DNA from 2 places in the Shewanella sp. 30m-14 genome. Region 2 is predicted to be linked to the other one. Evidence: predicted binding sites of a transcription regulator. Region 2 holds the regulator's gene; the other holds the start of a gene.
The links. Region 2 encodes MetJ, which represses methionine synthesis genes. Its sites were predicted from a motif close to TAGACGTCTAGACGTCTA; they were not measured.

Region 1: the regulator MetJ is predicted to act here: its motif matches at 1,810-1,827, upstream of msrA (peptide-methionine (S)-S-oxide reductase MsrA).

What each region holds. Positions count from the first base shown of each region.
Region 1 is NZ_JBRILW010000001.1:285,879-290,775, forward strand. Features, by position in the region: gene pgm (phosphoglucomutase (alpha-D-glucose-1,6-bisphosphate-dependent)) at 1-1,153, shown strand, start outside; gene msrA (peptide-methionine (S)-S-oxide reductase MsrA) at 1,284-1,763, opposite strand; gene astE (succinylglutamate desuccinylase) at 2,047-3,084, shown strand; gene ACVBIU_RS01280 (thiamine pyrophosphate-dependent dehydrogenase E1 component subunit alpha) at 3,268-4,446, shown strand; gene ACVBIU_RS01285 (alpha-ketoacid dehydrogenase subunit beta) at 4,450-4,897, shown strand, end outside.
Region 2 is NZ_JBRILW010000023.1:11,847-16,743, forward strand. Features, by position in the region: gene ACVBIU_RS15875 (LysR family transcriptional regulator) at 1-124, shown strand, start outside; gene ACVBIU_RS15880 (conjugal transfer protein TraF) at 333-1,526, shown strand; gene ACVBIU_RS15885 (sulfite exporter TauE/SafE family protein) at 1,536-2,267, opposite strand; gene metJ (met regulon transcriptional regulator MetJ) at 2,451-2,765, opposite strand; gene metB (cystathionine gamma-synthase) at 2,976-4,136, shown strand; gene ACVBIU_RS15900 (bifunctional aspartate kinase/homoserine dehydrogenase II) at 4,152-4,897, shown strand, end outside.

The DNA.
Region 1 (4,897 bases), on a different contig from region 2:
TGGACCCGCTGAAGGCGAAATCACCAGCTGGATTGAAGGCAGAGCCAACGAATATCTTGCTAAGCATTTAGCGGGCGTTAAGCGTACTCCATACAGCGCCGCGCTTGATAGTGGATATATAATAGAAGCCGACCTTATTTCACCTTATGTTGAAGACTTAAGTCAGGTCGTTGATATGCAGGCGATTGCAGATGCGAAACTCCGCTTGGGCGTCGACCCTCTCGGTGGCTCTGGGGTTCACTATTGGTCACCGATAGCAAAGTATTATGGTATCGACATCACAGTGCTTAACGACAAAGTCGATCCAAGTTTTAGCTTCATGCCTCTGGATAAAGACGGCAAGATCCGCATGGACTGCTCATCACCTTATGCAATGGCCGGTCTTTTAGAGCATAAAGATAATTTTGATCTTTGTTTAGGTAATGACCCTGACTTTGACCGTCATGGCATTGTCTGCCCAGGCAGTGGATTAATGAATCCCAATCATTTCCTTGCGGTTGCGATTGATTACCTAGTGACCCATCGACCTCATTGGACCGAACAGATGGTGATAGGTAAGACTTTAGTATCTAGTGCGATGATTGATAAAGTTTGTCAAATGCACAATAAACAGATGTCTGAAGTACCAGTAGGGTTTAAGTGGTTCGTTGAAGGCTTAGCCAATAGTGATTTTGCTTTTGGCGGTGAAGAAAGTGCTGGCGCAGCGTTTTTAAGAACAGATGGCAACACCTGGTGTACCGATAAAGATGGCTTTATTTTATGCTTGTTAGCGGCTGAAATTTTGGCTGTGACCGGTAAAACACCACAACAACGATACGATGAACTAGAAGCGCAGTTTGGTAAGAGTTTTTATCAACGCATCGATAGCCCTGTGAGCCTTGAAGACAAAGCTAAGTTTTCGAAGATTTCAGCAGATACGATTGCGGCGAATACCCTTGCCGGAGACGTTATCTTACAAAAGTTGACCCATGCACCGGGCAACGGCGCTGCTATTGGTGGTATTAAAGTTGTCACTGAAAAAGGCTGGTTTGCCGCTCGCCCATCGGGTACCGAAGCCTTATTTAAACTTTATGGTGAAAGTTTTGTTAGCCAAGCCCATCTGGCTAAGCTGTTAGACGATGCGCAGCAGATTGTCGCTCAAGCATTAAAGTAACAAATACAGCAAAAAATATACTCATCAGTAATGACTAAAAAAGGCACCTTGCGGGTGCCTTTTACTGTTTATAAGCATTAGTGAGCATGTTGGGGTTAGCGCCTTTGCTTCATTTGGCGTTGGGCGATGACTAGTAGCTGATGTGGCAGCTCGGTAATTCGTTCTTAGCGAGGTAATTCTGATGGTACTCTTCGGCGTGATGAAACTGCTGGCAAGGGACGATTTCAGTTACCACGTGTCTCGCACCCCATTTTTGGCTTTTAATCAAAGCCAGTTTTGAGATCTCAGCCAGTTGTTTCTGCTGCTTATCGTGGAAAAAAACAGTACTTCGATACTGCGTTCCTATGTCTCCACCCTGTTGATTAAGGCTAGTTGGGTTATGGTTTTGCCAGAAAACATTGAGCAAATCATCAAACGACACAATGGCAGGATCGTATTTAACTTGTACGACTTCTGCATGACCGGTTGTGCCGGTTTTTACTTGCTGGTAGCGAGTGTATTGATCCTTACCGCCCATATAACCGCAAGTACAATCAATGACACCTTCGACTTCTCTAAAGAAATATTCAACTCCCCAAAAACAACCTGCGCCGAATGTTGCCAATGCCATAGTTTACCCCTTAGTGCTGCTCTCGAATGTTGATGACTTTGCCTAGTAGCCGTTTGGATGGCTAGATGTCTTTATCTTGTTTTATTTTTTTGGCTTATGCAAGCAGAAATTAGACTCGTTGATTATTAGTTATACTATCTCGATAAAATCTGTACCCGAATAGAGGGGCAAATATGCTATTATCCTTGGCAGAATCAGTTCAGAATGCCGTAGAAACAAATGCTTGTTGCTTAATGATTTCTCGGAATATAAAGCTGACGTACCAACAAATAAGGAGTAGTTTGTGTTTCACGAATTGAAACAGTCTAAGGACTTTTTAGCGCTTACCCTGGCACATCCACAATATTTACCAGAAACGTTCGAGTTTGAGCTTGATAATCAGATCCGAGTAGAAGTGTGGGACACGGGTGTTATCATGTTTGAGCCGATTAATGCTAAGCACACCAAAGATATTGTCTTATCTTGTGCGGTTCACGGCAACGAAACAGCTCCGATAGAACTGTGTAATGATCTCATGACACAACTACTGGGTGAGAACATCGCGCTAAAACAGCGAATACTATTTCTTATTGGTAATCCACCGGCTATCCATAACGGCACGCGCTTTATCGATGAAAATCTCAATCGATTATTTAATGGCGCGTACTCTCGTGGTGAGGGCTTGTGCAATCCTGAGCGGGTAAGAGCGCAAAAACTTGAGCATTATATCGATAAGTTTTTTGCCTCTCAATCAGGCGAACGCCACAGAATACATTATGACCTCCATACTGCAATTCGCCCCTCTAAACATGAAAAGTTTGCTATTTACCCTTATCGCGCCAACCGTAAATACAGTAAGCAACAGATCATGTTTCTCGAATCTTGCGGTGTAAATACTATTTTATTACACCACGAACCAACGACAACGTTCAGTTATTTCTCCTCTGAAAATTATCATGCCGACGCATTTACCATTGAACTGGGTAAGGTGTTTCCTATGGGGCAAAATGATATGACGCGCTTTATTGCGATGAAAGAGATGCTAACACTATTAATGACGGGCAAAGATCTACAGTTACCCGACTTTGATATGAAACGCTTAAATCTGTATCAAGTTTGCCGTTCGGTAAATAAACATTTTGATGATTTTGAATTTAGCTTCGCTAACGATGTTGAAAACTTTACTGCTTTTCCAAGAGGATACACCTTAGCGAAAGAGGGCGGCAAAGAAGTCAAAATCGAACAAGAGTTTGAATCGATTGTTTTTCCAAATGCAAAAGTACCTGTAGGGCAGCGGACGGTTTTGTGTTTAAAGCCTGCCGATGAAAGTCAATTGGACTAAATTCAAACTGAATAACTGTGCATGTAAACCAATATATACATGCACAGACATGCTTAGTTGTGGTTTCAATGATGGGAAGTGTTGAGAGTTAGTTTACGTTAACGTAATGTTCTTCCCGCGTATTAGAATAGCAAGGCGCCGTATTTAGTCGTTTAGCGGCACCAACAATAACAAGAGCACATTATGAGCAACGCAACAACGAATGCAGAAACAGTCCATCGCGTGAGCTTTCTCGATAAAGACTCACTGTCGATCCCGATTTTAAAAGTGTTACAAGCAGATGGTACCGCCTATGAAGGCGCTGTATTGCCTGTAATAGACGAAAAGCTAGCCAAACAGATCCATGATACTTGCGTATTTACCCGAGTATTAGACGAGCGTATGTTGGGCGCACAACGTCAAGGTAGAATTAGCTTCTATATGACTTGTACTGGTGAAGAGGCTTCTATTATTGGTAGCACAGCCGCCCTCGATGATGGCGACGTTATCTTAGCGCAATATCGTGAACATGCAGCGCTGCGTTACCGAGGTTTTACGACTGAACAATTTATGAACCAAATGTTCAGTAATGAGAAAGACTTTGGTAAAGGCCGTCAAATGCCAATCCATTACGGCAGCCAAGCACTTAACTATCAAACGATTTCTTCGCCGCTAGCAACTCAAATCCCCCAGGCAACAGGTGTGGCTTATAGCCTTAAAAGACAAGGTAAGCGTAATATTGCTATCTGTTACTTTGGTGAAGGTGCGGCTTCTGAAGGTGATTTCCATGCGGGCCTCAACATGGCTGCAGTGTTAAATTCTCCGGTTATTTTCTTTTGCCGTAACAATGGTTACGCAATTTCTACACCTACAGAAGAGCAGTTCAAAGGTAACGGTATCGCCAGTCGTGGCGTGGGTTACGGCATGCATACTATCCGTGTTGATGGTAACGATATGTTGGCCGTACTTGCGGCAACGCAACAAGCTCGTGCCTATGCATTAGAGCATAACGCGCCAGTACTTATTGAAGCTATGACCTATCGCTTGGGAGCACACTCTTCTTCAGATGATCCATCGGGTTACCGCTCTAAAGATGAAGAAGCAAAGTGGCAACAACACGATCCAGTAAAACGCTTCAAACTTTGGATGATCAATAAAGGCTGGATGAATGAGCAAGAAGATGCCGATCTGTATGTGAAATACCGTGAAGAGGTATTATCTGAACTCAAAGTGGCAGAAAAAATACCCACGCCTCATCTCGATAGCATCATCGAAGATGTTTACGATACGCCAACTCCTTTACTTAAAAAACAGTTAGCACAGCTGAAAGAACACGTTAAAAAATATCCAGAATCCTATCCAAAAAGCGCAGGGAGAGTATAAGCCGTGGCTCAAATGAATATGTTGCAAGCCATTAACCAAGCGCTGAGCTCGGAAATGGAATCAGATGAAACAATGACAGTGTTTGGCGAAGATGTCGGTCACTTTGGAGGGGTCTTTAGAGCAACCTCTGGCCTACAAGAAAAGTTTGGACGCGACCGTTGTTTTAATACGCCGTTAACCGAACAAGGCATAGCAGGCTTTGCCAATGGTTTAGCATCAAATGGCATGACGGCTGTCGCTGAGATCCAATTTGCCGATTATATTTTTCCTGCAATTGATCAAATCGTTAATGAAAGTGCCAAATTTAGATACCGCAGTGGTAACGAGTTTGATGTGGGCGGGCTGACCTTTAGAACTCCATATGGTGGCGGAATTGCAGGCGGTCACTATCACTCGCAATCACCAGAAGCTTATTTTACTCAAACACCAGGGCTTAAAGTGGTTGTGCCGC
Region 2 (4,897 bases):
CATATCGGATACACCGCTTTATCTGCTTTATAACAAAGATCAGTTTCAACCAGCTCGATTAAGGCAGTTTATTGATTTCACTACACAGCACTTTATGGAATATGTGGCGTTGCCAAAAAATTGAATTGAATTAATTTTGATCCCCCTTTAATCGGTTTGTTACTGATGATTGGGGTGGCAAACATTTTGCTATATAAATGTTTATTTAAGGTTAAATTTGTCATCCATTTTAGTCGATTTTGTCTTAGAATATCTTAAGAACAAAAATAACCTTTTTTCGATTTGAGTCGTATTGCTGCTTAGAGCGTTAAGGACATTAAAAGGTGGAATGGATGAACCTAAAGAAAATAGCACTAGCTTGTGCCTTGTTACATTGCTTTTCAGCCTATGCAGGGCAAGAATATTATGAGGCTCGAAGCGATGCTATGGGGGGAGCGGGCGTTGCAGCTTCAAATAAAGAGGGGGCGGCTTTTGTTAATCCTGCCTTACTCGCGATTAATGCGCATAAAGACAATTCTGCAGTACTGCTGATGCCTGTTCTTGGAATCGATATGGCTGATAGCGATGACATGATAGATAAGTTTGATTCGCTGATTGACTCATACGATGGCTTAGCTGATGCGATTGATACTGGCAATAGTGGTGATATTAATCAATTTCGTGATGATTTAGTAGCTGATTTAGAGTCGTTAAAGGGCACTTCAGCCTATGCGAGTGCAGGGCTTGGTTTCAGCGTGGCCATTCCACATCAAAGAATGCCGATGGCAATCTTCTATAAGACTTATGTCAACGCCGTCGGCGTTGCTAATATCGCGCAGTCAGATATCAATACCCTCAATAATTTAGATCCTAATAATCCACCACAAATTTCTGATTTAGACTCTCAAGGGCAAGTAGTAGGCGGCGCAGTATCAGATTTAGGTATTGCATTGAGTTTTCCACTTTCTATCGTCAATATGCCGATTGCAGTGGGTATATCGCCAAAGTTTCAGCGCGTTGACACCTATAACTATATTGCCAATGCGAATAACTTTGATGCCAGTGATTTTGACGACGTTAAGTACCGTAATGATGAGACTAACTTTAACCTCGATATCGGTGTCGCCTTGCAACCATTTGAAGGGCTGACGCTAGGTCTGTCGGGGAGAAACTTGATTAGCCAGGATGTGGATACCATAGAAGTTGAAGGGCAAAAGTTTACCTACCGCGTAGAGCCCTTAGTAACCGCTGGAGTGGTTTATGACTGGGGTATTTTATCGGTAACCACAGATATCGATCTGATTGAAAATAAGAAGTTTAAAGAGCTCGATGGTACTCAATATTGGCGCTTAGGGGGGGAAGTTAGAGCCTTTGATTGGATGTCGCTACGAGTGGGTTATCGCCATGATATGAAAGACTCTACAGCTAATCTCTATTCATTGGGTTCAGGCTTTGCCTTCGGTGATTCGTTTTTCTTAGACTTCACCGGTATGTTTGGTGATGACAATGCGGTAGGAGGCGTGCTGCAAACCTCCTACCATTTCTAACGAGTAACGCTAACCCATTAACTCTATCGTTGATTTAATGGTTAGGATAAGCGCACTGCCGCCACATAAAGCCAGAGTTAACGCTCTGGTTTTTTGTTTGTCGACTCGCCCAACCAATCGCCCCGCCACGATATATCCCAAAATCACAGAAGGTAGCAGCATTAAAGAGATATAAAAGTGATGCAAGGTCAGCAAGCCTGCAAATGCCAAAATGATCAAAGCAATCATCGAGCTGAAGATAAAGAAGGCCGATAAGGCGGCGCGAAATTGGCCTGCATCTTTACCGGAAAGCAAGATGGCAAGAGGCGGCCCACCAATTGCGGCTATGTTGCCAAAAATACCGGATAAAATGCCTGCGATAAATAAGCTAAATCGATTCACTGGAATGCTAAATTTCATCAAGCTTAAACCAACCGCCAATGCCACAATCGCGGCTATCGCCAGACCTAAAATCGGTTGCGGCGCAATTAAAATCAACGTCGCGCCGAGTATGCCGCCAGGAATACGACCTAAGAGTGCATATTGCAGGCCATTAAACTCAAGCTGACCTCGCTCTCTAAATAGGGTCAGCAGTGCAATAGAGAATCCCATCATGATAACAGGTGCAGGTACTAGGCTCGGATCGACGATATACAGCAAGGGGCTTGCAACGACGGCTAGGCCAAAGCCGATAAGACTTTGGGTTAGTGCGCCACAAAAGATAATCAGTGAGGCAAGTAGTAATGTAATGGGTTCGATCATCTGTTTATCCAGCCAAGACGGCTTATATGGGAACGAATATAGGTTGGCCTATCAGTGACGATGGCGTGAATCGATTTACAGGCAAACTATCAGTCTGCTACACGTTTATAGTGGTATAGAAGCAGATAAGGACTGCTAAGCAGTCCTTATCTGGAGATCATGTTTGTCGATAATCAATGAAGATTATTCAAGTTCTTCCCACTCAATGCCCATTTCATCCATTAGACGTTTAACCTCTGCAGGCATGCTGTCGGGTTTATCTTTAGTTAGATCGGCATCGTTTGGCAGTGGCTGGCCTGTGTATGCATGCAGGAATGCTTCGCACAACAGTTCACTGTTTGTGGCGTGACGCAAGTTATTCACCTGGCGGCGTGTGCGTTCATCGGTAAGTACTTTAAGTACTTTCAAAGGAATGGACACAGTAATTTTTTTCACTTGTTCATTCTTTTTGCCGTGTTCAGCATATGGGCTGATATAATCGCCATTCCACTCAGTCATTGACTCACCTGTAATTTCAAAATTCGGGGCAGATTTTAACCCTTTAAATTGTGCAGTCAAATTATTGCCTCTTATTTATGATAAATGCAAATAGATTTCTATATGCATGGACGTCTAAACGTCTAAAGTGGTTGACGAGGAGGATGTGCTTAGGTACATTTAGACGTCCAGACATCTCTAATAAGAAAATCAGTAACTAAGGAGTAGTACATGACCGAGCGTAAACTTGCCACCGCGGCAGTGCGTCAAGGCATTGAGTCCGATAGCCAACATGGCGCTGTTGTACCGCCAATATACCTGTCAACTAACTACTCTTTTGATGGTCATAAAAATCCAAGAGACTTCGATTATAGCCGCTCGGGTAACCCAACTCGCTCCATTCTTGGCGATGCGATTTCCGAACTTGAAAAAGGTGCGACGGGAGTGGTGACTTGCACTGGTATGGCGGCAATCACCTTGGCGACAAATCTACTCGGGCCAGATGATTTACTTGTCGTGCCACATGACTGTTATGGCGGCAGTTACCGTTTATTTACTAACCTTGCCAAGAAAGGTCAGTTTAAGTTGCTAGTAGTGGATCAGACTGACTCACAGGCACTTAATCAGGCGATAGCGCAAAAACCTAAGATGGTATGGTTAGAAACACCGTCGAACCCCTTACTTCGCGTGGTCGATATTGAAGCTATCAGTTCGGCTAGCCATGAAGTCGGCGCGTTAGTCGTCGTCGATAACACTTTTCTGTCACCTATTTTGCAACAGCCGTTATTACTTGGCGCCGATATCGTGATCCATTCTACGACAAAATATATTAATGGTCATAGTGATGTGGTGGGCGGTGCTGTTGTGGCTAAAGATCCTGAAGTCGGAGAGTTGCTGCATTGGTGGTCAAATACATTAGGGCTAACGGGTTCAGCATTTGATAGTTATCTCACTTTGCGCGGAATTCGCACACTTGCAGTACGAATTCGCGAACATCAGGCGAATGCGCAACGAATTCTTGATACCCTAGTCAATCATAAAGCTGTATCCAAAATTTATTACCCAGGGCTTAAAGATCACCCGGGGCATGAGATTGCGGCCAAGCAGCAAAAAGGTTTTGGCGCCATGTTGAGCTTTGAGCTCCAAGGTGGGGAGCCCCAGTTGGTGGAGTTCTTAAAAAATCTAAATTATTTTTCAGTTGCAGAAAGTCTTGGCGGCGTTGAAAGTTTAGTGGCCGTTCCTGCGACCATGACACATAGGGCGATGGAGCCAGAGGCTCGCGCTGAAGCTGGCGTAAAAGATACGCTTATCCGTCTTTCTGTTGGTATCGAAGATGCTGACGATCTTGTTGCCGATATTGAAGCTGCGCTTAATGCTGCAGCCGCTTGTTAATTAAAGGGGTATACGATGGCACGCTGTCACTTACATAAATTTGGTGGCTCAAGTCTAGCGGATGCAGACTGTTACCGTCGCGTTGCTCATATTTTGCTGACGCATGGCCACAGCGACGATTTAGTTGTGGTGTCAGCTGCCGGTAAAAGTACTAATTTCCTGTATAAGTTGCTCGAATTAAGTAGCACTAAACAGTTGTGGCAAGAAGAGCTGCAGACACTCATTAGCTTTCAGCAAAATTTGATTGAGCAATTGCTCTCAAATGAGCAGGCACGTTCTTTAAGAGAGCGTTTATCTACCGATAAATCTCAGCTGATCAGTCTATTGTCGATAGAGTCAATTAATGACTATCAGAGCAGCCAGGTAGTCAGCTTTGGTGAGCGTTGGTCAGCGCGCCTATTAGCTGCATTGCTGCGCGAGTCAGGGGTTGCGGCGTCGGATGTCGATGCTCGCACCTTACTGATTGCTGATGAGGGCGCAGTGCCGCAAATTCGCTTGCAAGAGTCTCGCGAGCGTGTGCATCTGATGACCGAAGCACACCCAAATGAGCGGCTAATTATTACGGGGTTTATCTGCGCTAATGAGCGTGGTGATACCTTACTGTTAGGGCGTAATGGCTCTGATTTTAGTGCCACCTTGATTGCTAGCTTAGCGGATATTGAGCGGGTCACGATTTGGACCGACGTTGAAGGGGTATTTAACGCCGATCCGAATAAGATCAACGATGCAAAGTTGCTGAGTAGTCTTTCACTTGCTGAGGC